DNA from 3 places in the Marinobacter sp. L-46 genome. Region 3 is predicted to be linked to each of the others. Evidence: predicted binding sites of a transcription regulator. Region 3 holds the regulator's gene; each other region holds the start of a gene.
The links. Region 3 encodes sigma-54, which starts transcription at its own class of promoters, with help from an activator protein. Its sites were predicted from a motif close to ANTGGCATNNANNTTGCTNT; they were not measured.

Region 1 (5,368 bases), on a different contig from region 3:
CCGATGGCGCCATGGCGAACCTGCCGCGCACCGCTTCACTGGGGTTAAGCGTTAATTTCTGATCAACAACCCAAGGCCAACTGATCGGCGGCGAGTTCGCCTTTGCATTCCCTCTCTGTCATAGCCCCGGTTTCCAGCCGGGGTTTTCTGGCTATGAGAGACCTAACAACCTAATCCCGACAGACTGCCAGACGACTCCACGTGCGCGTCGGTGCGCCCCTTTTTCAGGAATTGATTATTGCCAGATAGCTATGTACCCAGAAACTTCAGATGAACTCTATTCAGGGCGGGGCAGACAAAAAAATGGGCAGATCAATATCTGCCCTAAAAACCTGAGCACTTCATTAACTCACGTAGACTATATCAAGCTAAACTGAACTCTAACTGAATTTTCCGATTGTTTTTGATCGCAATGTTTCCCGTACCAGTGCCCTATCAAGTGGCGAGCTCAACCAAGCCCCCTCCCATGCGTTCAAAATGCATATTGTAACCTCGCACGCACTTCATCTCCGCTAGCGCCATTGGCTTGTTCGCCATCCATGTAGCTCATTCCAAGTCGAACATTCTTGTTGGCGTAATAGTTAACGCCCAGTGTTGTTTGCTTACCGTCGGTCGTGGCCAGCCCCACATCACTGTATTTTCCGTCACCATCCTCAAAGCGGGCAACAACTTCCCAGGCCCCTTTGGGTGATGCCGGTTTTACCCGCTTGAATATTCCGGCTTTGTAAGGACGGCTTTCGCCGGTGATGATCCAGCCAAGCTGTACGTAATAGCCATCAACATCCACCTGGCCTTCCTCGGAATCGAAATATTCGGCCTGGGCATGGAAGGGCCCGGAAGCGCCGGCGAGCTCCAGATTAAACTTATCGACCTCACCGGCCTGAGTGTCGGCATCACGCGTGGAATAACCCGCACCAAGATGAACAACCATATTGTTCGTTTGAATCGGTGCAACCGTGCCCCGCGCGGTTACTGCCGTGTTATTGAAGTCGTCGCTGCCATCGCCGTTTGCCTCGAAGTAGCCGATACCGTAGGTCCAGTTGTCGCCTTTGCCACTGAGCTGGATGCCGCCGCTGCGACCGGGGGTATAACGCTCGGACATGGCGGATCGCTCAAGGGCCGAGATGTCTTTTGAACTCGTTAATTGTTCCAGGCCGAATGGCTCTTTCTGCTTACCAATAGTCACGGTTGCAGCTGAGCCAAATCCCAGGTAGCGAATGTACAGGTCCTCAGCGTCCCCGCCTTTGGCGCCATCACTCTCAGCCACGTTGAACTGGATTTTGTACGCCCAGTCGCCAAAGTTGCCCTTGGCGTAGAGGCGTGCCCGGCGCGCGTTGAAATCGGTAGTGTCACCTTTGACGTCAGACTGCGTGGCGTCGTAATCCCATTGAAGGCGCCCGCCGAGCTGAAAAGACGCAGAGTTATCCGACACTTTCACTTTGATACCGCTGTCGGTATCGATCACAAGGTCTTCGCCGCTGGTCGTAACAGTTCCGGCCTGTGCAGCAGAAGCGGCAGAAATCGCCAAAGCCAAGCCCAAATATTTCTTGCTCATGATCTGTCTCACCTTTTTCGGTTTGGTTGTGTGTGTTGAAGCGCGATTAAAGTCTATTTGGCAAAGATTACAGAATGGTTACAGAGAATGCATCAAAACAGGGCGCTGGTCCGGGCCGGTGACAGGTTCTGGGGCGCTAGGTGTTGCGGTCGTTTTTCGGGGGCAAGCTCAGAATGTGCCGATTTGTCTCTATAATTATGATAAAAAAGAATAAATAAGATGTGGCAAGACTTTTGCTGATCATATTTGGAGCAATGAAACCCAACCGAAGGTATCCATTATGAAGAAGCAGTTTTTCACCAAATCCGGATTTATCAGTATCACTTTGCTTGCAGCACTTCAGGCTGCGCCCGCCATTGTTAGCGCTGACGTCAGCTCAAATGTGAGCGCCAGCAGCAACTATCTGTTCCGGGGCGTCACCCAGACAGACGGGGCTGCGGCTGTCCAGGGAGGGTTGGATTATGAGCATGCGTCGGGCTTCTACGCCGGTGGCTGGGGTTCCAATGTCGATTTTGGTGACGGCACCAGCTATGAGCTTGATCTTTATGCCGGATTCTCCGGCTCTGTGGAAGAACTGGGTTATGACGTTGGGTACATTTATTATGCGTATCCTGACGCGCCGGACTCCATTGATTTCGGCGAACTTTACGGCGAGATCAGCTATGGCATTGCTGCTGTAGGCCTAGCCTACACGATCAACAGCGACACCAGTGGTGATGGGGTGTTCGTGCAAGGAGATGCCTATTACTACGCCTCTGTTGGGGTGCCTCTGCAGGACAGCTACAGTGCCGGTGCGACAGCTTAATAAAATGGAGTTTTTTCATAGGTGCACCCTTCTGGGTTAGATGAAGAGACGTATATAGCTGTTCCGGAAAAAGGCTTTCGAAAAGCTACTGATCCAAAACATGAACAATTAGACACCTTGAAACTAAAACGAAACTGAATTTTTTGGCCTGGTCGCTCCGGCCTTGATTCACGTCAGTTTTTATTCCCGCCTGGCGGCAAAAGCCCCGGGCCCCTGCCTCCGCGGCGACAAAGACTTGATAATTGTCACGCTGCACTATCCGAACCCCAGGCCCTGCTTCCAGACCGCAATCGACCAATACACGTGTCTGGCCGGTTTCAACCTGGAGCCGGTCGCGGTCTCCGTTCCACCCGGGAATGTGATGTTCATCTGCGCTCATCCTCCGCCTGATTGAGAAAATGCCGGATCGGTGCCCGGAAATCAGAGCGCTGCTTCAGTGGATGATCAGAGGTCGTCCATTCGTCCGACCTGACGGGCCAGTCGCATCGATTCGTTCTGTTCCATGGTTAACAAAGCCTGGAACAGTTCCCTTGCCTCGGGAATCTCCGCCCGGTCCGCCATGGCTTTATAGAGGTCGGCGATCTGATCATGAAAGTCGAATACCTCCCGGCAAATACCCTGGAAATCAAGCTTTGCGTACGGCTCATCACAGGTACGGTGAGTTTTGACGGGATTATGCGAAAGGTAATCAAAGACTCTTGTTTCTAGCGCCCTGGAATCCCCCTGACGTTCAAACTCGCTCACGATCCGCTCCATTTCGGACTCATGGGCCGCCAGATAGTCCAGCAGTGCCCGGGCCCGCTCTTCTTCATTTTTTGTCGCACAGTGGGACAGACAACTCGCCAGGTGTGAGTGCAGATCCCGCGTCCAGTCAATCAATTCACCAAAGGTTCTGATATGCATTTCGTTGTCCCCGCTTTGTTTGGGTTGATGATTGCCAGCCCGGTATAAGGTTCCCTGTTCGAAGTAAAACCCTGCAACCTGAACTCACCCTGAAAACCAGCAAAAGAAAGTAAAATTCCGGCCCTGGCACTGGTTAATATGATTTGCATCAATCCCATACCACACCGGGGGCGGCAACTCATACTATGCTGAACCGAAACTGAACAATCGCCACTAACTGATCCGGATCTGACAGGAGTCAAGTCTGGATCATTTCATGGACACTCAATACCTTACTGCTTGACATGTGAGTGGCTCAGAGGTTTTATGATCCGATGCGGCTTCATCGCCGGGCCACAGGGCCGGGCAGACCGGATATCCATTCATATTCACCGGCAGTGCCGGCGGCGCCGTTAGTGAGGCATCAAACCGCCTGAAAGCCTTGTGGCTGAGCTGCTGTTTTGTCCTCGGGTTCAGCGTGGTTTTCGTGGCGCTGGCTGATGGCCTACCGGCAGGAAGCCAATCTGGTGGCGGGCCTGCTGATCGTGCTGATGGGCCTGTTCATGCTGGGCTGGTGGAGCATGCCGGCGCTGCAACGGGACTGGGCGCCTGGGGCAAACGCTCGAGGGAGGACGCCCCACAGCGGCCTTTTTGCTGGGCATCGCCTTTGCCGTCGGCTGGACGCCCTGCATCGGCCCGATACTCGGAGCCATACTGGCGCTCAGTTCCACCCACGCCAACGCAGAAACGGGCATGTTGTACCTAGCGGTGTATTCGCTCGGCCTGGCACTCCCGTTTCTCGGAACCGCGCTGTTCATCGAGCATTTTCGCAAGCGAGTGCGCGGATTCAGCCGCTGGAGCAGGCCGCTAAGGGCACTGGCGGGCCTTGTGCTGATCATCATGGGCATAATGGTGCTGACCGGCCAGATGACCTGGTTCGCCACCTGGATGCTGTCGACCTTTCCCGTGTTGGGAAGGCTTGGCTAGTGTCCCAGGTCGGCTGGAAGCCGGTAGAGCCTTGTTGCGCCTTCCCCGGCCTTACTATCTCCACCTCGGCTTCCTACCGAGAAAAAGAACAGCCCACCGCTCCCATAGGCCGGCTTCGCCGAGCGGGGTATGGATACCCTGGATCTTCCCAGAACCGATGGCGAGCCCGGGTTTGCGTCCAGCCAGTCGATAGCGACGACATCCCTGGGACCTGCGGCCTCCGCAGAGCTCGGGCGCTGCGCGATACCCACCATGGGGCGCGAAACCCTATCCGCCCCTCCGGTGCCGCCGACAAACGGGTTACCCAGAGACAGGGATCTTGTCGGACTGAAAATCAGTTCCGGGTTTACCTCAAACCGGATTTCCGAGCTGACAAGAGGGTCCATATCGTAGCTGAGCTGCAATTCCGGGCCATTGCCGGAATACACAGAGGCTTTACCGTCAAACGCACTTACAAAAGCCAGATCGCCGCTGTCTGTCTTGCCCAGAACCCGGGAGCCCAACACCCTGAAACCCGGCGTCAGGGCGCTGAATGTGTCATTGGCGCTTTCCGCCATCTTCTCTTGCCCCGGCATAACCGTGTAAATCTTTGACCCGAAGCCGTGCTCTGCCGTATAGGACTGCCCCAGAATGGTGTCACTCCGCCCATCCAGGTCGGTATCATGCACGCCCATCATCAATGGCGAAAACCCGACCAACATGGCTCGGTCCCCGTCAAGCCTGACAACAGAACCTGACACCCGGTAATCATCCCATTGGTTGACCAGCAGATAAAGCTCACCGGCACTGCTATACCAGTCCATGTAAATGATTCTCTCGCCACGTGGAATATCAACCACGGCGATTTCGCTTACAGAGCCATCGGAGCGCCCCGAAAAAAACCTGATTGTCTGCTTGCCTTCCAGTGCCACGACATAACGCCCCGGGATTTCATGGACCGCAATCGAACCTGCCCGGCCCGGCAACTCAAGAGCAAGCTCGGCCTCCGCCTCTGCCGCAACACGAAAACTCTCTTCCTTTGAGTATGAAGCTGCGCCGATATCAATCATCCCGACCAGCCAGGTTTGGTCATAGGTGACAACTACCCTGCCCTTGCTTATTAACTCGAACGTCAGAGAGGGCTCTGCCTTGCTTTCCTC
Region 2 (12,995 bases), on a different contig from region 3:
TCGCCCTGGGTTTTCAAGGTCTGGATGTAGCGACCACCGGCCTGACGGACTCGCAACGCGGCACGGGCCTGATTCAACGCAGCATTCGGGGTGTCATAGTAACGATTGACCAGTGTTTTAACCGGACCTTCGCTTGCACCCGGTTGACCTTTGAGCCACTCGAAGGCCCGGGACTGTGCGGATTCCGATAGGGTCAGCTTTACTTCAAGTTCCGTGGCCACTGGAGTGCTCCTGATGATTTCTTTTCCTGCCAAAACAGAAAAGCCGGTGACAGAGACACCGGCAGTTGCATCAAAGTCATCAGTGTTGTCTGCACGCTCAAAGTTGTAATCGTACACGTCGTCACCACCGCCAATGTAGCCTTCGAAGTATACATACAGGTGGTCAGATACATTATGCAGCGCCTGCAGGCAGGGTAATGGTATCCCACTTGGTGCTGTCAGAGTTGTCAGCTTCAGCCATTTCGTAAGAAAGAGCGAACTGGTTTTTACCCAGAGTGTACACACCCATCAGGCCAAACTTGTCATACGCATCTTTACGAGTGTGGTATTCACCGGTAACCCGCAGGTTGTCCAGATTGTAGCTGACACGCAGACCGTAGGTGTTCTCGTTATCACCACCGTTGTCGTTAGAGTCAACGGCAAACGCCAGCTCAAGAGCGTCTACTTCGTACATTGCAGCCAGCTGGTAAGGATAAGACTTGTCACCGCCTTCGCCATCGCCGTTAACCTGCACTGCACCACCCAGAGTCAGACCGCTGAATGACGGAGAACGATACTGAATCAGGTCACCTTCGCCAGTGCTATAGCCCGCTGCGCCGATGCTCAGGGTCGCTACTTCGTAGAACTGAGCGATTTCGTCGACTGCAGTTTCATATGTGGAGTCGTCTGAACCGATCCATACCTGGCCAAAACTGTCGCCCTTAACACCAATGTAGGCTTCGTCGATGTTTGCACCAGATGAGTCTTTCTCATCAGCACCAAAACCGTCCAGCTCCAGCTTGAAGAAACCGGTAATGCCCGGAGCAATCTCGTGGTCGTGCATAACACCCAGAGTAGAACCGTTGTCAGCGTGTTCAACTTCAGACGGACCACCATCAACGTTGTCGTGGGTCAGAACGTACTGAATGTTACCGTAAACGGTCGGCAGGTTGCTTTCCTGGGCCAGAGCAGCGCCAGAGAAGGTTGCGGCTGCAATAGCAGAAGCAAGAATAGTTTTTTTCATGTTGCGTCTTCCTTTTTGAGTTAACTCAGGTTTTCGACGGGTGTAAGCCCCGATTTTTACTGGTAAATCCAGCAAATGCCGGCTTTACCGGAACCCCGATCAACCCCCATTTATTTCCAACAGGGGGCCGACATTTCTTCTTTTTATCTGGCCGGGAAAGCCCCGAACCTTAGTTATCAACCACTTACAGAACTTTGTTAAAGTTCAGCGTGATAAACCTGTCTTAATACAATGTTTGCATTTTTGCAAATTTTCACGGGCTAATTTTTGGTTCATCGCGGGTTAGCGGGAAATGCTGCTTTTATCTTCAGAAAGAAGTAGTCGTTATCCCGGTAGCCGTAGGCCACCCGCTTGATCACCTTGATCTTGTTGTTCATTCCCTCCAACACACTGGTGTTCAGCCGGTAGACCGCGCTGGCGATAATGCCGTCGACGTAGCCCTTGAGGCGCCTGGCAAACTGCTGCACGGGGGCCAGCCCACTACTCATAGCCAGATTTAGCCAGTCTTGCCAGCGTTGTCTGGCATCGGCCTCTGAGGGAGCGTACCAGAGCTCTTTGAGCTGGTCTTTCAGGACGTAGACAGTCATCAGGGGCTGGTTGGCTTGCAGCAGTTCTTCGAGCTTCAGAGCCTGCTCATCCTTGAGGTTGCCTCGGTTTCTGAGCAACAGCCAGCGACTTCGTTTCACTACTTTGCGAGCCGGCTTGTCGTGTCGAAGCTGATTGGCCTGATCGACCCGGACACGGTCAATCACTTCCCGTCCGAACTTTGCTACAACGTGGAACAGGTCATAGACCACCCGTGCTTGTGGGCAGTGGTGCTGAACTTCCAGGTCCATGGCGGTATTCATATCCATCGCCACGGCTTCGACCTGGCCACAGGTTTCCGGCCCCAGCCATTCAAAGAAGGGGCGTACCGCTGCTCGACTGCGGCCTTCTCCAACCCAGAGGACTTGTTGAGTATCCGCATCAATCGCCACGGTGGCGTAGCGGTGTCCCTTGAACAAGGCGAACTCATCCATGATCAGTCGACGAATCCGGCGTTTATCTGGCTCAGTCACTTCTCGTTTGAGGCGCCGATGGTCGATGGCCTTGACCGTATGCCAATGCAACCCTAGCAGCGTTGCCACATGTTGGATCGGCATCAGTCGTACCAGGGATTCAATCCAACTGACCATGCCTGCCGTCAGACGCTGTCGCCCTGGTAACCAGCGAATCTGTTCAAGCTTGGGGCCACAGGTCGTACAACGAACTCGGCGAACTGGCACGTCCAGCCAGACACGGTATTGGAACAGGTCGCGTTCTCGGACTCGTCGGGTGCTGATGTCATGGATGGCAAGCGTGTGCTGATTACAACCACTGCAGCATGGCAAGTAATCGTCGGCAGGTTGCAGTCGGATGAGCAGAGATTGAGCGTCAATCTGGGCATACGATTCTATCGTGAATCCTTCCCAGAACAGGGCAAGAGGATTAGCATTCATAGGGACGGCGGTGAGTCGGTCAGGTTTGTTGTTTTGGCGAACTCAAAACTAACCGGTTTTACCGCCGTCTCCTACTTTTTCACGCTAACCCGCGATGAACCTAATTTTTAGCCTTTTTTGGTCAGGAAGCAAAGTTCTTTATTCCTCAATGGCTTGACCACAGATTCCGGTTTTATCTACCAAAATCAGGGCCAGAACCCAAAAACCGCTTCCAGAACAATCAACTAAGGCAGTCCGAGCTAGCAAAACCACAAACCGGCTCAAACATTACCTTATCTACCGCCCTTTTGTGAGGCGCCAGATACAACTCTGTCACATTTCGGTGCACTAACCCTTTTTGCCGGTTTCTAGCATGAACGTGACAGGGCCGTCATTTACCAGGGCCACTTTCATGTCTGCACCGAACTGCCCTTCCCCAACACGACTCTCCCCAAGTTCAGCTCGGGCCTGGGCCACAAAATTCTGATACAGGGAATTGGCCATATCCGGCGCAGCCGCCAGCGAGAACCCCGGGCGGGTGCCGGAGCCGGTATCGGCGGCAAGTGTGAACTGGGGAACAATCAGCAGCGATCCACCGGAGTCCTGAACGTTAACGTTCATCCGGCCCTGCTCGTCGGGGAATACCCGGTAGGAGAGGATTTTTCGGCACAAGTCCCTGGCCTCATTCTGTGTGTCGTCCTTTTCCACACCCAGCAATAGCAGAAGCCCCGGCCCAATGGCGGAAATCTTTTCCCCATTCACCGTTACACTGGCTTCGGAAACGCGCTGGACCAGTCCTTTCATTCCATCCCTTGGCAAGATGAGCACAGGGTTAAAAATCAGCAACGCGCAAGAGTGTATAGGGCCCTCGGCGGGGCCGCAAGCCCTTGAAGGCCAATAATAAGTCTATGCTCAACCGGCGCTGGGCAGGCTTTTCGCCACTACCTCTTCTACGCCCCGCAACAGCGCATCCACAATAGCCGGCTCGGACGCGGAATGGCCGGCATCCCGGATAATATGCAGCTCGGCTTCCGGCCAGGCCCGGTGCAGGGCCAGGGCATTATCCAGCGGGCACACCATGTCGTAACGGCCGTGCACAATTACCCCGGGGATATCCGCCAGCCGGCCCGCGTCCCGCACAATCTGATCCGGTTCCAGAAAGGCGTTGTTCATGAAGTAGTGGCACTCAATACGTGCCAGGGCGATGGCCACATGGGGGTGGCCGAAATGCTCCACCACCTTGGGGTTCGGGTGCAGAGTTGCGCAACGGCCTTCCCAGATCGACCAGGCCTTGGCTGCCTGTATCTGCTCCAGTTCATTGGCGCTGGTGAGCCGGCGATAGTAGGCCGTCACCATATCACCGCGCTCAGCTTCGGGAATCGGAGCCAGGAAATCCTGCCAGTAATCCGGAAACACCCGGCTCGCGCCTTCCTGATAAAACCACTGAATATCTCGCGGCCGGCACAGGAAAATGCCCCGCAACACCAGCCCGAGAACCCGCTCCGGATAGGCTTCGGCATACACCAGGCTGAGCGTGGAGCCCCAGCTGCCACCAAACAGCAACCAGCGGTCAATGCCCAGAAACTGGCGAATGGTTTCCATGTCCTGCACGAGGGTGTCGGTGCTGTTGCCTTCCAGCTCCGCCAGCGGCGTGGAACGGCCAGCGCCGCGCTGGTCCATCAGGATAATCCGGAACCGCTCGGCATCGAAAAACCGCCGGTGGTAATCCTCACACCCACCACCCGGCCCACCGTGAACCACAAGCACAGGAATGCCATCCGGATTGCCGGATTCTTCCAGGTACAGCTCATGGGGTTCGTCCACCGCAAGGCGATGACGGGCGTAGGGTTCAATATCGGGGTAGAGGTTCAGCATGACGAACTCCGTTTCAGGGATAACGGCAGTCTAGCTGAGTTGGGTGGGGACAATAAAGGAGGGATTGGTTTGCCACGAAATCCACTAAAGGACACGAAAGAAAGAAAGAAACTGACTGGCCACGGACACTCACTGACCCTCACGGACAAAAATGCTTTTGGCAGTTGTCCGTGTAATTCCGTGAGTGTCCGTGGCAAAAAATAATCTTTTTCTTTTTAAGCTCTTTTCGTGTTCTTTCGTGGTTTTCGTGGCAAAAAGTCTTTTACTTCTTACCCGCGCGCTTGCGCTCGTTCTCGGTCAGAAGCTTCTTGCGCAGACGGATCGACTTGGGCGTTACTTCCACAAGCTCATCGTCGTCGATGAACTCCAGCGCCTGCTCCAGGGTGAACTTGATGGGCGGCACCAGGCCGATCACTTCGTCTTTACCGGAGGCACGCATGTTGTCCAGCTTCTTGCCCTTGGTGGGGTTAACCACCAGGTCGTTGTCGCGGCTGTGGATACCACACAGCTGGCCTTCGTAGATTTCCTGGCCCGGGTCCAGGAACAGCTTGCCACGGCTCTGCAGGGTTTCCAGCGAGTAGGTCAGCGCGGTACCGGTCGCCATGGAAACGATAACGCCGTTCTGGCGGCTGGTTACGTCACCCATCTTCACCGGGCCGTAGTGGCTGAAGGTGGAGGTCAGGATGCCGGTACCGGAGGTCATGGTCAGGAAGGTGTTCCGGAAACCGATCAGGCCGCGGGCCGGAATGGTGTATTCCAGGCGGATACGGCCCTTGCCGTCCGGGATCATGTTGGTCATGTCACCCTTACGCAGACCCATCTGCTCCATAATCGGGCCCTGGTGCTGCTCTTCGATGTCGATGATCACGTTTTCGTACGGCTCTTCCTTCTGGCCGTTTACTTCCTTGACCACCACTTCCGGGCGGCCTACGGCCAGCTCGAAGTTTTCGCGGCGCATGTTCTCGATCAGAACCGACAGGTGCAGCTCACCACGGCCAGACACCTTGAACTTGTCCGCTGAATCGCCTTCTTCAACACGCAGTGCCACGTTGTGCAGCAGTTCTTTTTCCAGGCGCTCTTTGATGTTACGGCTGGTTACGTACTTGCCTTCTTTACCGGCAAACGGCGAATCGTTTACCTGGAAGGTCATGGATACGGTGGGCTCGTCAACGGTCAGCGCCGGCAGGGCTTCTACGTTAGAGGGATCACACAGGGTGTCGGAAATGAACAGCTGGTCCAGGCCACTTACGCACACAATGTCGCCAGCCTGGGCTTCTTCAACTTCCACACGCTGCAGGCCGGAGTGGCCCATGATCTTCAGAATACGGCCGTTGCGCTTCTTGCCGTCGGCACCGAGAGCCACCACCGGAGTGTTGGTCTTCACTTTACCGCGCATGATACGACCGATACCGATTACACCCAGGAAACTGTTGTAGTCCAGCTGGGAGATCTGCATCTGGAACGGGCCGTCCATGTCAACAGAAGGCGCAGGCACGTGGTCAACAATCGCCTGGAACACGGCGTCCATGTTGTCCTGGAGGTCTTCATGGTCCATACCGGCAATGCCGTTCAGGGCGCTGGCGTAAACAATCGGGAAGTCCAGCTGCTCGTCGGTGGCACCCAGGTTATCGAACAGGTCAAATACCTGGTCTACAACCCAGTCCGGGCGCGCACCCGGGCGGTCGATCTTGTTCACAACCACAATCGGGCGCAGGCCCGCTGCGAAAGCTTTCTGGGTAACAAAGCGGGTTTGCGGCATGGGGCCGTCGATGGAATCCACCACCAGCAGCACACTGTCTACCATGCTCATTACCCGCTCAACTTCGCCACCGAAGTCAGCGTGGCCCGGGGTGTCTACGATGTTGATATCGTAGTCCTTCCATTTCAGCGCGGTGTTTTTTGCCAGAATGGTAATGCCACGCTCTTTTTCCTGGTCGTTGGAGTCCATAACGCGCTCGTTTTCGAGCTCTTTACGGTCCAGGGTGCCAGACTGGCGCAGCAACTGGTCAACCAGGGTGGTTTTACCGTGGTCAACGTGGGCAATGATGGCGACGTTTCTAAGCTTATCAATCACAACGGGTATCCTGCAGAAATTAGCGGCGCGCAGTATATCGAAAAGTCCATGTCGATAATATGAAGAATAGTGCCTAATATGTAACCAACCCTTCCGGCGCACTGATATCAGGCAATCCACCGGTTTTCGCACCAAAGTGGTGCGCTATTCTGGTGCAATTCCAGGCCGGCCACCGTACACTTTTGCACACACAACGCACCAAAGCCTTGCCACTGCGCTGTTGTGGCGCAGTTACACAAAACTGGCAAGGCACTTGCTTAGTGAGGAGCAGCCGTAATTGAAAGGTAAGGGCCAAAGGCTTCTGGTAAGCTGCCTTCACCTGCAAGAGATCGGGCCTCAGCACACTGAACGATCCGGCACAACGAACACGAAATCACTACGGAGCATGCACAATGTCCAAGACGATTGATTTGATCAAAGAACACGAAGTCAAATGGGTTGACCTGCGCTTCACCGACAGCCGCGGTAAAGAACAGCACGTTACACTGCCTGCCACTGAAGTAGACGAAGACTTTTTTGCCGACGGCAAGATGTTCGACGGCTCTTCTATTTCTGGCTGGAAAGGCATCAACGAGTCCGACATGATCCTGATGCCGGTTGATGAAACCTCCGTGCTGGATCCGTTCACCGAAGAAACCACCGTTAACATTACCTGCGACATCGTGGAACCCACCACCATGCAGGGTTACGAGCGTGACCCCCGCTCAGTTGCCCGTCGCGCAGAGGAATACCTGAAGTCTACCGGCATTGCCGACGGCGCCCTGTTCGGCCCGGAGCCGGAATTCTTCATCTTTGATTCCGTTAAGTGGAAGACCGACATGCAGGGCTCCATGTACGAGCTCTACTCAGAAGAAGCCGCCTGGGTATCCGGCGAAGACTTCGACCGCAACAACATCGGCCACCGGCCGGGCGTGAAAGGCGGCTACTTCCCGGTTCCGCCGGTAGACAGCCTGCACGACCTGCGTGGCGCCATGTGTGCGGCCATGGAAAGCATGGGTCTGACCATCGAAGTGCACCACCACGAAGTGGGCACGGCCGGCCAGTGTGAAATCGGCGTTGGCCCGAACACCCTGACCCGCAAAGCAGACGAAGTTCAGATTCTGAAGTACTGCGTGCACAACGTAGCCCACGCCTACGGCAAAACCGCCACCTTCATGCCCAAGCCGGTCGTGGGTGACAACGGTTCCGGCATGCACGTGCACATGTCCCTGAACAAAGACGGCAAAAACCTGTTCGCAGGTGACAGCTATGCCGGCCTGAGCGAAATGGCCCTGTACTACATCGGCGGCATCATCAAGCACTCCAAGGCCATCAACGCCTTCACCAACCCGGCCACCAACAGCTACAAGCGCCTGGTACCCGGCTTTGAAGCCCCGGTCATGCTGGCCTACTCTGCCCGTAACCGTTCCGCTTCCATCCGGATTCCGTACGTAAGCAGCCCGAAGGCACGCCGTATCGAAGTGCGCTTCCCGGACCCGGCAGCCAACCCGTACCTGGCCTTCGCCGCCCTGATGATGGCCGGCCTGGACGGCATCCAGAACAAGATCCACCCTGGCGATGCCATGGACAAGGACTTGTACGACCTGCCGAAGGAAGAAGCGATGAACATCCCGCAGGTAGCCACTACCCTGCAGGAGGCGCTCGATTGCCTGGCAGAAGACCACGAGTTCCTGACCCGCGGCGGCGTGTTCACCGAAGACATGATTGCCGGCTACATCGACCTGAAGCGTGGCGAAGTTGAGCGTATCAACATGACCACTCACCCGGTTGAATTCGAACTGTATTACTCCTGCTAAGCCCCTGCACCAATTTGGTGCGGCCCGGTAACAGCCAGCCCCGCCCCGCGCGGGGTTTTTTTGTATCAGCCGTTGAAAACCCCGCCAACGGCGCCGATAATCGAGGCAGTTGATCAATGCAGGCCTTTATTATGAAAACACCTCTCGCCCTTGTAACCGGATTCTGTTTACTGGCCGCCGCCGGCGCCCACGCAGAGGTGTACCGGCATGTGGATGCCCAGGGCAACGTCACCTTCTCAGACGAGCCGATGCAGGGCAGCGAAACCGTTAAAGTAAAACCGGTTACCACCATCACCCTGCCCAAACCGGAAGTGGTGAGAGAAACCGACCAGCTTCGGCAAGAAGTCCAGAAGGAAGGCGCCAACTACGACAGCCTCACTTTTGTGCACCCGCAAAACGACCAGGCCTTCTACAGCGGCAGTGGCGACGTCACCTTTGAAGTGCGCAGCACCCCCGGCCTGCAACGCGGCCACAAATACGAAATCACCCTCGACGGCCAGCCCGTAGGCCAGAGCTCCTCCGGCTCGGTAACCGTGAACAACATTGATCGCGGCACCCACCAGGCCGGTGTGCATATCGTGGACGACCAGGGCGTTCAGGTGAAAACCGGCCCCGGCATCAGCTTCACCGTTCATCGCCCGTCTGTCCTGCGCCGATAACACATCAGCGGTAGCATCCGGAATTAGTTGCACCAATTTAGTGCATACGCACCACATTAACGCCATACTCTGGGCAGCGAAGGGGCAAATCGCCGGCTGCCTGTAGCCTTTCCCGCACCATCTGCACCAAGCCACAGCACCGCCATGCCCCACAGGCCGGCCCGCGCCCGGCCGTTGCCCATTTTTTTCTGCGAGCCAGCAAAACTGGTTCGGATTTTGCAAAACCGGGGTACACGCATGAAACGAAAACGGAAGCCGAGCATGACGTCGCAGCCGCCCGCCACCCCGGACAGTGGATACAAAAGCATTCTGGACAGCCTGACCACCTCCCTTCTGGTGCTGGGCGAAGACCTCACTATCCGTTACCTGAACCCGGCGGCCGAGAACCTGTTTGAAACCAGCCTGACCCGCACCCGTGGCCAACCGCTGGGCGATCTGCTAATCGACTCCAGCGACGCCCTGAAGACCCTGTACGCAGCCCTCAACAACGGCCAGTCCTACACCCGCCGCGAGGCCGAGTTCGCCCTGCTGACAGGCTCACGTTTCACCGTAGACTACTCGGTAACCCCGGTCAGCGTAGACCCGACCGAGCTGGTGATCGAAATCCAGCCGAAAGACCGGATGCTGCGCATCAGCCGGGAAGAAGACATCATCTCCCAGCAGGAAACCACCCGCATCCTGGTGCGCGGCATGGCCCACGAAATCAAGAACCCGCTGGGGGGCATTCGAGGTGCGGCGCAACTGCTGGACCGGGAACTGAACAGCGAAGACCAGCGCGAATACACCCAGGTGATCATTAACGAAGCCGACCGCCTGCGCAGCCTGGTAGACCGCATGCTGGGCCCCAACAAGGCCCTGCAAATGGCCAGCACCAACATCCACGAAGTACTGGAACGGGTACGCACCCTGATTGAAGCCGAAAGCAAGGGCCGGGTGCGCCTGAAGCGGGATTACGACCCCAGCATTCCGGAATTCACCGGCGACAAGGAACAGCTGATCCAGGCCTTCCTGAACATCGCCCGCAACGCCATGGAAGCCGCCTTCGAAAACCAGGTAGACAGCCACAGCGGCGACATGCCCACCATCACCTTCCGCACACGGGCCCTGCGCCAGTTCACCATCGGCCACCGACGCCACCGCCTGGTGTGCCGGGTAGACATCATCGACAACGGCCCGGGTATACCGCCGGAACTGCTGCAGAACGTCTTCTACCCCATGATCAGTGGCCGGGCGTCCGGCACGGGCCTGGGGCTTTCCATTACTCAAAGCATCATCGGCCAGCATCGCGGGCTGGTGGAATGCGAGAGTGAACCGGGAAGAACCGACTTCATCATCTTCCTGCCTCTGGAGGACAACCAATGAGCCGAACGGGAAACGTCTGGATCATAGACGACGACAAAAGCATCCGCTGGGTACTGGACCGTGCCCTTACCCAGGCCGGCCTGCACCCCCGCGTATTCGACAGCGGTGAAAGCATCATGATGCGCCTGGAGCACGAACAGCCGGATGCCATTATCAGCGACATCCGCATGCCCGGCGTAGACGGCATTACCCTGCTGTCCAGGATCGTGAAGAAGCACCCGGACCTGCCCGTTATCATCATGACCGCCCACTCCGACCTAGACAGCGCGGTGACCAGCTACCAGACCGGTGCCTTCGAATACCTGCCCAAACCCTTTGATGTGGATGAAGCCGTGGCTCTGGTTAAGCGCGCCATCGCCCACAGCCACGAGAAAAAGGCCGCGGCAGAACCCCAGATGGAGTCGGTTCAGAAAAACCTGGAAATCATCGGCGAAGCACCCGCCATGCAGGAGGTGTTCCGCGCCATCGGCCGGCTCTCCAACTCCAACATTACCGTACTGATCAACGGCGAGAGTGGCACCGGTAAAGAACTGGTGGCCCAGGCCCTGCACAACCACAGCCCCCGGGCCCACAACCCGTTCATCGCCCTGAACATGGCCGCCATCCCCAAAGACCTGATTGAATCGGAACTGTTCGGCCACGAAAAAGGCGCCTTCACCGGCGCCGGCGCCACCCGCCAGGGCCGGTTTGAGCAAGCCAACGGCGGCACCCTGTTTCTGGACGAAATCGGCGACATGCCCGCCGACACCCAGACCCGCCTGCTGCGGGTACTGGCCGATGGCGAATTCTACCGGGTAGGCGGCACCACCCCCATCAAAGTGGATGTGCGCATCATCGCCGCCACACACCAGGACCTGGAAAAACTGGTGCAGGCCGGCAGCTTCCGCGAAGACTTGTTCCATCGCCTGAACGTAATCCGCGTACACCTGCCCAAACTGGCGGAACGCCGGGAAGACATCCCCAAGCTGATGCAGCACTTCCTGAAGCGGGCCGCCAAGGAACTGGCGGTAGAAGCGAAAATACTGCGGCCAGACGCCGAAGAATACCTGACCACCCTGCCCTGGCCCGGCAACGTGCGCCAGCTGGAAAACACCTGCCGCTGGCTGACCGTAATGGCCAGTGGCCGGGAAATCCACGTAGACGACCTGCCCCCGGAACTGCTGCACCAGGCCGAAACCGATAATGCCGGCACCGGCCAGACCTGGCAGGAAGGCCTGAAAAACTGGGCCGAACTGGAACTGAAACGGGGCAAGAAAGCCATCCTGGACACCGCCGTGCCGGAGTTCGAGAAAATCATGATCGAAGCCGCCCTGAAACACACCGGCGGCCGCCGCCGGGATGCCTCGGTACTGCTGGGCTGGGGGCGGAATACGCTGACGCGGAAGATTAACGAATTGGGGATGGATCATCCGGAGGGGGAGGAGGAGTAAGCCTCTTCCCCCATGAGATTGGATTCAGTTGGCGGGGACTTCGCGCCAGTAGATGATGCGGTCGTTGCCGCGGTAGACGCCGAAGGTGGCGGTGGCGCGTGATCAACACCACTTATCCGTGTTTGATCGGTTCGCACCCGATGATCCGGCGCCTGTCAGGTGCAAGTCCGACAGGCTGCCAGGTAGTCAACGTGCGTCCCACTTAGGTTCCACTTACGTCCCCTTAACACTCTCACCGAGCGCGTATCACGTGGTTGGTTAGCCGGGCGTTCTAACAACTTCCCCGACCGACTACACGTGAAGTGACCTCTCAAGAGTCATAGGTCACTGATATCCTGAAACCCACAAAGGACTATGGTTCAACCAATCAGGCTTAACCGTATGGGGCCTGTAATGACGGGCGCAAGTTAGACTCTTTCACCGCCACCCGCCTTTTCCTGACATGCTGCACTCCCCTCCCTCTTTCGAGGTTCAAGCCCATTACTGGGCGAGGATAAGTCAGGTTTGCAATAGGCCTACCAACAGCCTATACGTGTAGCGAAAATGTCACAAATACTTGATTTACCTAGAAAAATGGCTCACTCAGAAGGGGATATCGTCATCAAAGTCGTCAATCGGCTCCGGCATGCCGCCGCCCTGCTGCTGGGGCGGCTGGTTGCTGTATCCGCCACCCTGGTTACCCTGGCCACCCTGCTGCTGTTGCGGGGGCGGGGTGTTGTAGCTGGCCGCTTGCTGGGGCCGGCCCTGGGGCGCGCCCTGGTTCATGCCGCCTTCGCCACCACGGCTGTCGAGCATCTGCATCTGGCCGTTGATATCCACCACGATCTCGGTGGTGTAACGGTCCTGGCCGTCCTGCCCCTGCCATTTGCGGGTTTGCAGGCGCCCTTCGATATACACCTTGGAACCTTTGCGCAGGTACTGCCCTGCCACTTCAGCCACCTTGCCGAACAACACCACCCGGTGCCACTCGGTTTTCGGTACCAGTTGGCCGGATTGACGATCCTTGTAGCTTTCATCGGTCGCCAGGTTGAGGTTTACCACCGCGTTGCCGTTCGGGGTGTAACGGGTATCCGGATCCTGGCCCAGATTACCGATAAGAATTACCTTGTTTACGCCTC
Region 3 (12,995 bases):
CTCGCCCTTCTTGCCAGCGGTCATCAACCGGCAGCGGGAAATGTTCAGATCCAGCGGCTCGTAAAGCCCCGCGCCACCGTGCTCCATCAGCACATCTTTGCCCGTCACGCCCAGATCGGCGCCGCCGTACTGAACGTAAGTGGGCACATCCGTGGCACGGATAATCAGTACCCGCACGTTCGGATCCGTGGTCGGAAACACCAGCTTGCGGGACTTTTTCACGTCGTCCACCAGCTCAATACCGGCTTCCGCCAGCAGCGGCAGGGTTTCTTCGAGGATTCGTCCCTTCGACAAGGCGATGGTGATGGAATCTGTCATGGATCTATCCGGTTTCCCGTTGGTTAATTATGCCGGCAAACGGCGAATACTTGCGCCCAGCAGCTGCAGTTTTTCTTCAATACATTCATAGCCGCGATCTATGTGATAAATGCGGTCCACAATGGTATCGCCATCGGCAACCAGCCCGGCAATCACCAGGCTCGCAGAAGCCCGAAGGTCGGTGGCCATCACCGGAGCGCCGGTCAGGTGCTCCACGCCCTTGATGATGGCGGCATTACCTTCCAGGGTAATATCGGCACCCATGCGGATCAGTTCCTGCAGGTGCATAAAGCGGTTTTCGAACACGGTTTCCACGATGGTACCGGTGCCTTCCGCCACGGCGTTCATGGCCGCAAACTGGGCCTGCATGTCGGTGGGGAACGCCGGGTACGGTGCAGTGCGCAGGCTGACCGCTTTCGGGCGCTTGCCCTTCATGTCCAGCTCGATCCAGTCCGGGCCGGTGGTGATTTCCGCGCCGGCTTCTTCCAGCTTCAGCAGTACCGCTTCCAGCAGGTCTTCCCGGGTGTCTTTCAGTTTTACCCGACCACCGGTCGCCGCTGCCGCCACCAGGTAGGTGCCGGTCTCAATACGGTCCGGCAGTACGTTGTAGTGGCAACCATGCAGGCGCTCTACCCCGTTGATCTCGATGGTCGCGGTGCCGTGGCCCTTGATGTCTGCACCCATGGCGATCAGGCATTCGGCCAGGTCGACCACTTCCGGTTCCCGGGCGGCGTTTTCCAGAATGGTCTTACCTTCCGCCAGGGTGGCCGCCATCAACAGGTTCTCGGTACCGGTTACGGTAACCGTGTCCATGAAGATGTGTGCACCTTTCAGGCGACCGTTGGTTTTCGCCTTGATGTAACCGTTCTCCACCGTGATGTCTGCACCCATCAGCTCCAGGCCGTGGATGTGCAGGTTCACCGGGCGGGTACCGATGGCACAGCCACCGGGCAGGGACACTTCCGCTTCGCCGAAGTGCGCCACCAGCGGGCCCAGCACCAGGATGGAGGCGCGCATGGTTTTCACCAGCTCGTAGGGCGCGTGGAAGTGCTTGATGGTGTTGGCGTGAATTTCCACACTCATCTTTTCGTCGATCATCAGCTCCACGCCCATGCGGCCCAGCAGCTCGATCATGGTGGTGATGTCGTTCAGGTGCGGCAGGTTGCCGATGGTTACCGGCTCATCGGCCAGCAGCGTGGCCGCCAGAATGGGCAGTGCCGCGTTCTTGGCGCCGGAAATGCGAATCTCGCCATCCAGGGGCTTGCGGCCCCCGATCAGAAGTTTGTCCACAATACTTGTCCTGTGCTGTTCAGGCCTGGGCCTGCCGCTCGGCCCACTCGCTCGGGGTGTAGGCTTTCGGGTGAAGGGCGTGAATGGTGCCGTCCATAATGTGCTGGAACAGTACCTTGTTGATCATCTGCTGCCGTTTGATGGTGGGCAGGCCTTCAAATACGTCACCCACAGCAACCACAAGGTAGTGGCTGCCATCGACCTGTACCTGAACCTCGCAACCGGGCAGGGCTTCTTTAACAAGTTCGGTAACCTGGGCGGCGTCCATAGGGATTCCTCGACTGGTTTGAAATCAGGGGCGGAATTGTAACCAATTCCCGGGCGCCGGTCAGCTGTGTGTGGCAAATCCGGGAATCTGGTCTTCCAGATTGCTGAGGGCGGCCAGCGACAACAGGCGGTCGCTGGCACCCTGAAAGGTGAGGGGTTGCTGTTTTCCCAGGGCCAGCCGGTGCCAGCACAACAGCATGGACAACACCACACTGTGGGCGGTGGCCAGGCCGGAAAGGTCAACGGTTAACGGGACGCTGGCCGCCCCGATCAACTGTTCACCCTGCTTGCGCAGGGCGATCACGGTATCGGCGTTCACCTCACCGGTTACGGCGAGAGTATTACCTGAGAGCTCGACAGCCGGAGCGGTCATGAACGGTCCAGCTCCTCATCAAGCTTCAGGGCTTCAACAGCATCGCCCCAACCATCAATCACGGCCTGAACCTGGCCACGGTTCTGCTCCATTTCCTGGGCAAAGCGATCCCGGAATGCCAGGCCGATGTTCACGCCTTCCACAATCACGTTCTCCATCATCCAGCGGCCTTCGCCATTGCGGTACATGGAGTAGGTGACCGGATAGCGGTTGCCGGACGCGCTGATTACTTCCATCTGCACAGACGCACGGTCGTCGTTCTGAGCCAGGATTTCCGCGTCCAGCACGTTGATTTCGAAGTTCTCGGCACTCACCAGCGCCTGGGCGTAGCTATCGAACAGGCTGCGCTTGAACTTGGCCACAAACTCGTCCCGCTGTTCGGGAGAGGTCTGGCGAGCGTAGCGCCCCATTACCCGGGCTGCAATGCGGCGAAAATCCACAAACTGGTCCAGGGTTTCATCCATGCTGGCATAGAAGGCTTCCGGGTCCTGCTCGTAGAGGCCCTTTTCTTCATTGAGCTTCTGCACCAGCTTCTGGGTGTTTTCGTCTACATACTGTTTCAGGTCATCTTCCGGACCGGCCCAGGCCTGGCCCGCCACCAGGGCAACCATGGCAAACATCCAGATGAATCGTTGTTTCAGGGCAAGCATTGTGTTCTCCCGCATTCGTTTCTGTGCTCTGCCCCGCATCAGCGTCCGGAGGCAAAGTTACTGATCAGCCGCTCGAGATTCATGGCAGACTGAGTGGAATAAAAGGTGTCGCCCGGGCTCAGGGACTCGAGGTCGCCACCAACAGATATATCAATGTACTGATCTCCCAGCAGGCCGGATGTACGTATTACTGCTGCACTGTCCGCCGGGATATTGTCGATACCGGCATCGATAGCCAGCACTACCCGGGCCTGGAAGGTTTCGGTATCCAGCTCGATGGATTCGATGGCACCGATGGTGACACCCGCCATCGACACCTTGCCCCGGGGCGCCAGGCCTCCGGTGTCATTGAAGTTGGCATAGAGGGTGTAACGATCACCAGCCGATTTCGGAGACAGTCCGCTCACCTGCAACGCCAGGAACAGCAGGGCGGCCAACCCGGCGATCATGAACAGGCCTACGATTACTTCTGTGGTTCTTTGTGCCATTGCAGGCTCCCTGAAAATTTGATCAGAAATCGCCGAACATGACGGCCGTCAGGACGAAGTCCAGCCCGAGCACCGCCAGCGATGAATAAACAACGGTTTTGGTGGTGGCAGAACTGATGCCGGCGGAGGTGGGCACACAATCATAGCCCTGATACACCGCAATCCAGGCGCAGACAAAACCGAACACCACGCTCTTGATAACGCCATTCAGTACGTCATCCACAAAATCCACTGACGACTGCATGTTGCCCCAGAAGGCGCCTTCGAACACGCCCAGCCAGTCCACGCCCACCAGCATGCCACCCCAGATACCGACTACGGAGAAAATCATGGCCAGCACCGGCATGGCGATAAATCCGGCCCAGAGCCTGGGCGCAATCACCCGGCGCAAGGGGTCCACACCCATCATCTCCATACTGGAAAGCTGCTCGGTGGCTTTCATCAGGCCGATCTCTGCAGTCAATGCTGAACCAGCCCGACCGGCAAACAGCAGAGCCGTTACCACCGGCCCCAGCTCACGCACCAGCGTCAGGGCGATCATCTGGCCGATCGCAGCCTCGGAGCCGTAATCGCTGAGAATGGTGTAACCCTGCAGGCCCAGCACCATGCCGATAAACAGCCCGGACACCACCACAATGGCCAGCGACAGTACACCGACAAAATACAACTGGCGCAGCAACAGCGGAAACCCGGTCGCCGGCCGGGGAATGCCTGCCAGAACGCCCACCAGGAAACGCCCGGACCGGCCAAAGGAAGAAATCACATCCAACCCGCCACGGCCCAGGGCGGCAATACGGTCGATCATAGTGCGCCTCCGTTTACGCCGAAGTCCGCAGCGGCATCGCTGGCCGGATAATGGAACGGCACCGGGCCATCGGGCTGGCCATTCAGAAATTGCTGGACTCGGTCAGACGGATGCTGGCGCAGTTCCTCCGGAGTACCTTCTCCGATCACCTTACCGTCCGCCAGGATACAGGCGTAGTGGCAAATACTGAGAGATTCCGGCACATCGTGGGAGACCAGCACGCTGGTCAGCCCCATGGAACTGTTCAGATCCCGGATCAACTTCACCAGCACGCCCATGGCAATGGGGTCCTGCCCGGCAAACGGCTCGTCGTACATGATCAGTTCCGGGTCCAGGGCAATGCTACGGGCCAGTGCAACCCGGCGGGTCATGCCGCCGGACAGTTCGGAAGGCATGAGTTTACGGGCACCACGCAGGCCCACGGCCTCAAGCTTCATCAGCACGATGTCGCGAATCATGTCTTCCGGCAACCTGGTGTGCACCCTCAGCGGGAAGGCCACGTTTTCATAAACGCTCAGGTCAGTGAACAGGGCACCACTCTGGAACAGCATGCCCATCTTTTCCCGCAACCGGTAAAGGTCTTTGCGCTTGAGGGCCGGCACATTATGGCCGTCCACGGAAACCTGCCCGGAATCCGGCCTTAGCTGGCCGCCGATCAGGCGCAAAAGCGTGGTCTTGCCGGTGCCGCTGGGGCCCATAATGGCGGTGATCTTGCCCTTGGGTATATCCAGCGTTACGCCGTCGAAAATGCGGCGACCACCTCGGGAAAACACCACATCCTTAAGTGTTATGTAAGCAGATGACTCCATAATCCATCCTTCTCGGGGAGCGCCTACATTAAGACAAGAGGTTCATAAATGATATACTTGCCAGCCAATCGCTCACGGCCCGGATGGTAGCCGGGGCAGCCAAACCAAGCAAGCGGACAGAGGGAAAACCAGCCGAGATGACAGACTCCAACTCTTCAGGTGGCCAGGACTACCGCACCTCTGCCCTGCGGGCTATCCGCATCGAACGGGAAGCTATCGAAGCCCTTGAGGGCCGCATTAATGGCGACTTCACCCGGGCTTGCGAGGTCATCATGGCCTGCAAGGGCCGCGTGGTGGTGACCGGCATGGGCAAATCCGGCCACATCGGCAACAAGATTGCCGCCACCCTGGCCAGCACCGGCACGCCTTCATTCTTTGTACACCCCGGCGAAGCCAGCCACGGCGACATGGGCATGATTACCCCGCAGGACGTAGTGATTGCCATCTCCAACAGTGGCAGCACCAGCGAAGTGGTTACCATCCTGCCCCTGATCAAGCGCATGGGCGCTCCGCTGATCAGCATGACCGGCAACCCCAACTCGGTCCTGGCCAAGGAAGCCATCGCCAACCTGGATGTCAGCGTGGCTATTGAAGCCTGCCCCCTGGGCCTGGCCCCCACCTCCAGTACCACCGCCACCCTGGTGATGGGCGATGCCCTGGCCGTGGCCCTGCTGGAAGCCCGCGGCTTCAGCGCCGAAGACTTCGCGTTCTCCCACCCCGGCGGCAGCCTGGGCCGGCGCTTGCTGCTGCGGGTCTCCGACATCATGCATTCCGGCGATGCAATTCCGAAAGTCACCGAAGATGTCAGCCTCAGCACCGCGCTGCTGGAAATCACCCGCAAGGGTCTGGGTATGACCACGGTAGTGAATACAAAGGACGAACTGACCGGCATCTTCACCGATGGTGACCTGCGCCGTACCCTGGATAAATCCGTGGATGTGCACACCACTGTCATCCGGGATGTCATGACCCGCCACGGCAAAACCATCCGCGCCGACCACCTGGCCGCCGAAGCCCTGAACATGATGGAAGAACTGAAGATCAACGCCCTGCCGGTCACCGATGAAAACGGCCAGCTGACCGGCGCCATCAACATGCACGACCTGCTGCGCGCGGGGGTTATCTGAATGACCGGCATGGTTCACCCCCTGCAAAACCAGTGGAACGACGCACTGAAAGCCAAAGCCGCCGCCATCCGCCTGGTGGCCTTTGACGTAGACGGCATTATGAGTGATGGCCGCCTGTACTTCAGCGCCGGCGGCGACGAGCTGAAAACCTTCAACATCCTGGATGGCCTGGGCCTGAAACAGCTGATGCACGCCGGCATTACCGTGGCGGTGATTACCGGCAGGCGCTCGCCGCTCACCGAAAAGCGCATGAACGACCTGGGCATCAGCCACCTGATGCAGGGCCGGGAAGACAAGCGGGTGGCCTTGCAGGAACTGGTGGCTGACATGGACATTACCGCCGGGCAAATCGGCTACATGGGCGATGACCTGCCGGACCTCCCTGCCCTGCAGTACGCGGGCCTTGGCATCAGCGTGCCCAACGGCCACTGGCTGGTCCGTCAGCATGCCGACTACTGCACGCAGGCAGCGGGCGGTCAGGGCGCCGTGCGCGAAGCCTGCGAACTGATTCTCTGGGCCCAGGGCCAGCTGGAAAACACCCTGGCCCCCTACCTGGCCGAATCACAGGACGACCGGGCATGATCCGGCGGTTCTTTTCCTCACAGGCCGGCAAACCCTGGCTGCGCACCCTGGCCCTGGCGGCTACTGTTGCCGCCACGATTTACCTGATGTGGCAAAGCGGCGAGCCACCGGTACCCGATCCCGAAGCGGCACAGCTTCGGGGCCCCGCCGAGCCGGACGGCTTCGTGGTGGGCGCCGACTACCGGGCCTGGAATGAACAGGGCACCCTGGAAATCCACATGACCAGCCCCCGCATCGAGCAGTTCGATCACGACAGCAGCGCCAGGATGACAGACCCGAGCGCCCGCCTGTTCGGCGAGGGTGAGGCCGAACCGTGGATAATTGAAGCCGATGCAGGTAGCCTGCTGCAGTCTCAGGGGCTGATGCACCTGGAAGGTAACGTGACCGTACTGCGCACCAGCGGCGACTCCCGGGCCACGCTGGCCACGGAAGCGCTGACCCTGGACAACAACGAAGGCACCGTATTCACCGACCTGCCGGTAACCATTACCGAGCCGTTCGGTACCACCCAGGCCACCGGCATGAAGGCCTGGATTGATCAACGCATACTGGAACTCAACTCCCGGGTGGAAGGGCAATATGAAACCGTCAGGTAAGCTCCGTTTTTATCCGCCGGCGCTGCTGGCTGCCGCGCTGATGCTGGCCGCCCCGGCGATGGCCTTTGATATGGACTCGAACACCCCCATCCAGGTGAGTGCCGACTCCGCCCGGCTGGATGACAGCGCCGGCGTGGCCACCTACACCGGCGACGTGGAACTGGTGCAGGGCAGCACCCGGCTGGAAGCCCAGCGGGCGGTGCTGTACCGGGACGACCAGGGCCTGAGCCGCATTGAAGCCAGTGGATCACCCGCCCATTACCGCCAGCCCTCCCGGGAAGGCGAAGGCATGACCAATGCCAGCGCCCTGAACATTACCTGGGCCGCGAAAGACAACCAGCTGACCTTCGAGCGCCAGGCCGTCATCGAACAGGCGGGCAACACCTTCAAGGGTGATGTTATTCATTACAATACGGTCAGCCGGGTGGTCACCGCCGAGGGCGGCAATACAGAAACCGGCGGTTCCGGCCGGGTCGAAATGGTCATCCAGCCGCGTAACACCGGCCAGTCCAGTAACGGGGAAGGTTCTGATGGCAGTACTCAGGGCCAGTAATCTGGCCAAAAGCTACAAGCAGAAAAAAGTGGTCCTGGATGTTTCCCTGGAGATCCGCTCCGGAGAAATCGTCGGCCTGCTGGGCCCTAATGGCGCAGGCAAAACCACCTGCTTTTACATGATCGTAGGCCTGGTGCCGGCAGACCGGGGCCGCATCACCATCGACAGCCAGGACATCACTCCGCTGCCCATGCACGGCCGCGCCCGTAAGGGCATCGGTTACCTGCCCCAGGAAGCCTCGGTATTCCGCAAACTCACCGTGCGGGACAACATCATGGCCATCCTGGAAACCCGCAAGGGCCTGAACCGGGCCGACCGGGAAGCCAAGCTGGAAGAGCTGCTGGAAGAATTCCACATCACCCATATCCGGGACAGCCTCGGCATGGCCCTGTCCGGTGGCGAACGTCGCCGGGTGGAAATTGCCCGGGCCCTGGCCATGGAGCCTGCCTTCATCCTGTTGGACGAGCCCTTCGCCGGGGTAGACCCCATTTCCGTCAGCGACATCAAACACATTATCCGGCACCTGCGGGATAAGGGCATTGGCGTACTGATTACCGACCATAACGTGCGGGAAACCCTGGACATCTGTGAGAACGCCTACATTGTGTCCGGCGGCCACATCATTGCCTCCGGCAACTCCGAGGCCATCCTCGCCAACCAGCAGGTAAAAGAGGTGTATCTGGGGGACGAATTCCGCCTTTAAGCGGAGCGCCCCGCCCTTTCACCGAGGTCTGATTGTGTTGCAGAACGGTAACAAGTAAACTCGGCAAAGATCTTGCAAGGAAATTCGATTTTTTACCGGGATACCAGTCTGTTATGGATCTAAAGCCATGGTTATGAAAGCCTCGTTACAGCTAAAACTGGGCCAGAGCCTGACCATGACGCCCCAGTTGCAGCAGGCCATCCGCCTGTTGCAGCTTTCTACCCTCGATCTCCAGCAGGAAATCCAGCAGGCGCTGGACTCCAACCCCATGCTGGAAACCGCCGAGGACGACGACCACGGCCCGGACGACACCACCGAACAGCAAAGTTCTGACGACCAGCACAACGAAACCGCCAGCGCCCAGGATGACAACGCCCCGGAAAGCAGCAACGACTGGGACGAATCCGAAAACGGGCCGGACTGGAACTCGGAAAACGACATTACCGACACCATTCCTGACGACCTGCCGGTCGATACCGCCTGGGAAGACATCTACCAAACCGCCCCGGCCAGCACTCCGAAAGACGACGACGAGAACGACTCGGACTTCGAAACCCGCAACTCCCCTACGGAAACCCTGCGGGATCACCTGGAATGGCAGCTGAACCTCACCCCCCTGAGCGAACGGGACCAGGCCATCGCGCACGCCCTGATGGACGCCGTGGACGACCGGGGCTATCTCACCTCGCCGCTGGACGAAATCCACGCCGGCCTGCGTGAAGACAGCGATGAAGACCCACTGGACCTGGATGAGGTAGAAGCCGTGCTGCACCGGCTGCAGCATTTCGACCCCCCGGGTGTGTTTGCCCGGGACCTTCAGGAATGCCTGCTGATCCAGCTGAACCAGCTGCCACCGGACACCCCCTGGCTGCGCCAGGCGCGCCAGGTTGTCACCCAGTTCCTGCACCTGCTGGGCAACCGTGACTACGCGCAGCTGCTGCGCCGCAGCCGGCTGAAGGAAGACCAGTTGCGGGAAGTCCTGGCCCTGATTACCAGCCTGAACCCGAAACCGGGGGATGTGATTGATCACGGTGATACCGACTACGTAATCCCCGATGTGATCGTGCGCAAGCATGAAGGCCGGTGGCGGGTGGAACTGAACCCGGAAATTGCTCCGCGCATCCGGGTGAACGCCAGTTACGCCTCGCTGATTCGCCGGGCCGACAGCAGCGCCGACAACACTTACCTGCGCGACCAGCTGCAGGAAGCCAAGTGGTTTATCAAGAGTCTGCAGAGCCGCAACGAAACCCTGCTGAAAGTGGCCACCCGCATTGTCGAGCACCAGCAGGGCTTCCTGGACCAGGGTGAGGAGGCCATGAAGCCCCTGATCCTGTCGGACATCGCCCAGGCCGTGGAGATGCACGAGTCCACCATCTCCCGGGTAACCACCCAGAAATACATGCACACACCCCGGGGCATCTTCGAGCTGAAGTATTTCTTCTCCAGCCACGTGGGCACCGCCGAAGGCGGGGAGTGTTCCTCTACGGCAATTCGTGCCATGATCAGGAAACTGATTGCAGAGGAAACCCCGAAAAAGCCGTTGAGCGACAGCAAAATTGCGGCCATGCTAGGGGAACAGGGTATCAACGTGGCCCGGCGCACCGTGGCCAAGTATCGGGAGGCCATGCACATACCTCCTTCGAACGAACGCAAGCGACTGGTTTAAGCCTTTACCGGCAATCGTTTACCAATATTCACCGGGGCACGAAGCTCTGGTACTCAGTCCGGCGGAACGCCGGCATGATGACAACAGGAGACGCCAATGCAACTCAACATTTCAGGCCATCACGTAGAACTGACCCCTGCACTGAAGGATTACGTCAACACCAAGTTCGAGAAGCTTGAGCGCCACTTTGACCACATCAGTAACTGTCAGGTGACGCTGGAAGTTGAGAAAGTTCGCCAGATGGCTGAAGCTACCCTCCACGTAATTGGTGGCGAGATTCACGCAAAGGCTGAAAACGAGGATATGTACGCGGCAATCGATGCCCTGGTGGACAAGCTTGACCGCCAGATCCTCAAGCACAAGGAAAAGAACGTAGACCGGATGCACGGTAACGGCTAAGCGCCTTCAGGCGCAGGCTACCGGGTAATTCAATCGAACGAGCTGCGGCAGGGCTACCGGCCGCAGCCTTTTTTTTACGGGTTCACAGTTAATCCATGAGCGATACATCCCTGACCATCGACAACATCCTGGCCCCTGCACTGACGCTGTGCCAGGTACCGGCGTCCAGCAAGAAACGGGTGTTGGAGTTTATTGCCGAGCGGATTCACTATCAGGACGAGACTCTCAACGATAACGACATCTTCAACAACCTGGTGTCCCGGGAGCGTCTTGGCAGCACAGGTATCGGGCAGGGTATCGCCATACCCCACTGCCGCCTGGAAGGCCTGGATCGGGTAATCGGAGTGTTGATGACCCTGGCCGAGCCGGTGGACTTCGATGCCATCGACAACCAGCCGGTAGACCTGGTGTTTGCCCTGGTTGTGCCCAAAGAAGCCACCAGCGAGCACCTGGAGCTGTTGAGCCAGCTTGCTGAACGTTTCAACGACAGCGCATTCTGCGAGCGCCTGCGCAAATGCCAGGATGCCGACTCCCTGTATAAGGGCATGACCACCGACAGCCAGTAACCGAGGGCTGTCAAAGTACGGGAGAAGCCTAACCATGAAGCTGATCATCGTCAGTGGCCGGTCCGGGTCGGGCAAAAGTACGGCACTGCACGTACTGGAAGACCTGGGGTTCTATTGCATAGACAACCTGCCCATCGGCCTGCTGTTTCCCCTGACCCGGGAAGCCGTGGCCCACGAGGCCCCCGGCCGCCTGAAGAAAATGGCGGTCAGTATCGATGCCCGCAACCTGTCCGGTGAACTGGCCAATTTCGAGGACATCTACCAGCGGCTGGGTGATACCGGGATCGAGATCGAAATCATCTTCCTGGATGCCGACGAGCAATCCCTGCTCCAACGGTTCCACGCCACCCGGCGCAAGCACCCCCTGAGCGACGACAAGACCTCTCTGCGCGAAGCCATCAGCAACGAGAAACAGCTGCTGGAACCGCTGTCGAAGCTGGCCGACCTGTATATCAACACCACCGGCCTATCCATGTACGAGTTGCGCGACATGGTGAAACAGCGGGTGGCCGGCCGCAAGGAACAGGAAATCGCCCTGCTGTTCCAGTCATTCGGTTTCAAGCACGGCGTGCCGGTAGATTCCGATTATGTATTCGACGTGCGCTGCCTGCCCAATCCGTACTGGGACACCAGCCTGCGCAAGCACACCGGCACCGACCAGCCGGTAATCGATTTCCTGGAGCGGGAACCGCTGACCGGGCAAATGGTGGACGACCTCACCGGTTTCCTGAACACCTGGCTACCGTCCTTTGCCGACAGCAACCGCAGCTACATGACCATTTCCATCGGCTGCACCGGTGGCCAGCACCGGTCGGTGTATGTGTGCGAGCAATTGGGCGCTTACTTCCGCAAGCAGTACCGCAACGTGCAGGTGCGCCATACCGAGTTGCCTCACCTGCAAGCCCGGGGAGAGATCTGAGCCGCCATGATCTGCCGCCCCATCACAATTATCAACAAGCTCGGGCTGCACGCCCGGGCCACCAACAAGCTGGTGACCACCGCCTCCCGGTTTGACAGCAAGATCACCCTGAAGGCCAAGGGCCGGGAAGTGGATGCCCGCAACATCATGCAGGTGATGATGCTGGCCGCCAGCCAGGGCACCGAAGTGGAGCTGACCGCCGATGGCCCGGACGAACAGGAAGCCATCGACGCCCTGATTGCACTGATCGACGACTATTTCGGCGAGGGTGAATAAAACTTCGTAATTCACCTGCAAGTCTTCCTCACCTGTGTAACCTAACTCCGCTATAATACAAAGGTTTTCTGATCGCAGGTGGTTTCATGACCGACATTCTGGAAAAAAGTCAGGCCCGACAGCGGCTTCGCTCCCTCAGTGAGGCCCTCGACAGTGGTGCCCTCAAACAGGTAGCGCGCATCCTGAATGGCGGCCTGAGCCCCAGTGATATTGCCCACCTGCTGGAATCTTCCCCGCCACGGCAGCGGGTTTTGCTGTGGAAGCTGGTCGACAAACAACTGGAAGGTGAAGTCCTCCAGTACATGTCGGACGACATCCGGGCCGACTTCCTGAGCGAGTTCAACGCCCAGGAACTGGCCAACCTGCTGGAAGACTTCGAATCGGACGACCTGGCCGACTTGCTGCAGCAGCTGCCGGATACGGTGATCCAGGAAGTCTTGGACACCATGGACGAGCAGGACCGGCAGCGGGTAGAGGAAGTACTCTCGTACCCGGAAGACACCGCCGGTGGTCTGATGAACACCGATACGGTGACGGTGCGCCCGGACATCACCATTGACGTTGTTCTACGTTACCTGCGCCGGCACCGTACCCTGCCGCCGATGACC

Region 1: a site for sigma-54 is predicted at 1,776-1,795, ahead of AC13DJ_RS09995 (TorF family putative porin). Genes of this name have one in related genera too.
Region 2: a site for sigma-54 is predicted at 6,871-6,890, ahead of glnA (glutamate--ammonia ligase). Genes of this name have one in related genera too.

The regions. Positions count from the first base shown of each region.
Region 1 is NZ_JBSXOP010000063.1:532-5,899, reverse strand. Features, by position in the region: partial or broken gene AC13DJ_RS10005 (hypothetical protein) at 1-62, shown strand, start outside; gene AC13DJ_RS10000 (OprO/OprP family phosphate-selective porin) at 473-1,555, opposite strand; gene AC13DJ_RS09995 (TorF family putative porin) at 1,836-2,360, shown strand; gene AC13DJ_RS09990 (ATPase) at 2,805-3,263, opposite strand; partial or broken gene AC13DJ_RS09985 (cytochrome c biogenesis CcdA family protein) at 3,646-4,229, shown strand; gene AC13DJ_RS09980 (hypothetical protein) at 4,226-5,368, opposite strand, start outside.
Region 2 is NZ_JBSXOP010000087.1:4,621-17,615, reverse strand. Features, by position in the region: gene AC13DJ_RS15545 (CYTH domain-containing protein) at 1-221, opposite strand, end outside; gene AC13DJ_RS15540 (porin) at 394-1,224, opposite strand; gene AC13DJ_RS15535 (ISL3 family transposase) at 1,497-2,642, opposite strand; gene AC13DJ_RS15530 (hypothetical protein) at 2,550-2,813, shown strand; gene dtd (D-aminoacyl-tRNA deacylase) at 3,030-3,485, opposite strand; gene pip (prolyl aminopeptidase) at 3,594-4,556, opposite strand; gene typA (translational GTPase TypA) at 4,819-6,630, opposite strand; gene glnA (glutamate--ammonia ligase) at 7,023-8,426, shown strand; gene AC13DJ_RS15505 (DUF4124 domain-containing protein) at 8,558-9,085, shown strand; gene glnL (nitrogen regulation protein NR(II)) at 9,347-10,447, shown strand; gene glnG (nitrogen regulation protein NR(I)) at 10,444-11,877, shown strand; gene ssb (single-stranded DNA-binding protein) at 12,460-12,995, opposite strand, start outside.
Region 3 is NZ_JBSXOP010000045.1:28,078-41,072, reverse strand. Features, by position in the region: gene hisG (ATP phosphoribosyltransferase) at 1-318, opposite strand, end outside; gene murA (UDP-N-acetylglucosamine 1-carboxyvinyltransferase) at 346-1,608, opposite strand; gene AC13DJ_RS05190 (BolA family protein) at 1,628-1,876, opposite strand; gene AC13DJ_RS05185 (STAS domain-containing protein) at 1,937-2,248, opposite strand; gene AC13DJ_RS05180 (MlaC/ttg2D family ABC transporter substrate-binding protein) at 2,245-2,898, opposite strand; gene mlaD (outer membrane lipid asymmetry maintenance protein MlaD) at 2,937-3,386, opposite strand; gene mlaE (lipid asymmetry maintenance ABC transporter permease subunit MlaE) at 3,409-4,191, opposite strand; gene AC13DJ_RS05165 (ATP-binding cassette domain-containing protein) at 4,188-5,000, opposite strand; gene AC13DJ_RS05160 (KpsF/GutQ family sugar-phosphate isomerase) at 5,138-6,127, shown strand; gene AC13DJ_RS05155 (KdsC family phosphatase) at 6,128-6,709, shown strand; gene lptC (LPS export ABC transporter periplasmic protein LptC) at 6,706-7,305, shown strand; gene lptA (lipopolysaccharide transport periplasmic protein LptA) at 7,289-7,858, shown strand; gene lptB (LPS export ABC transporter ATP-binding protein) at 7,836-8,561, shown strand; gene AC13DJ_RS05135 (RNA polymerase factor sigma-54) at 8,695-10,227, shown strand; gene hpf (ribosome hibernation promoting factor) at 10,324-10,626, shown strand; gene ptsN (PTS IIA-like nitrogen regulatory protein PtsN) at 10,722-11,192, shown strand; gene rapZ (RNase adapter RapZ) at 11,227-12,111, shown strand; gene AC13DJ_RS05115 (HPr family phosphocarrier protein) at 12,118-12,387, shown strand; gene mgtE (magnesium transporter) at 12,474-12,995, shown strand, end outside.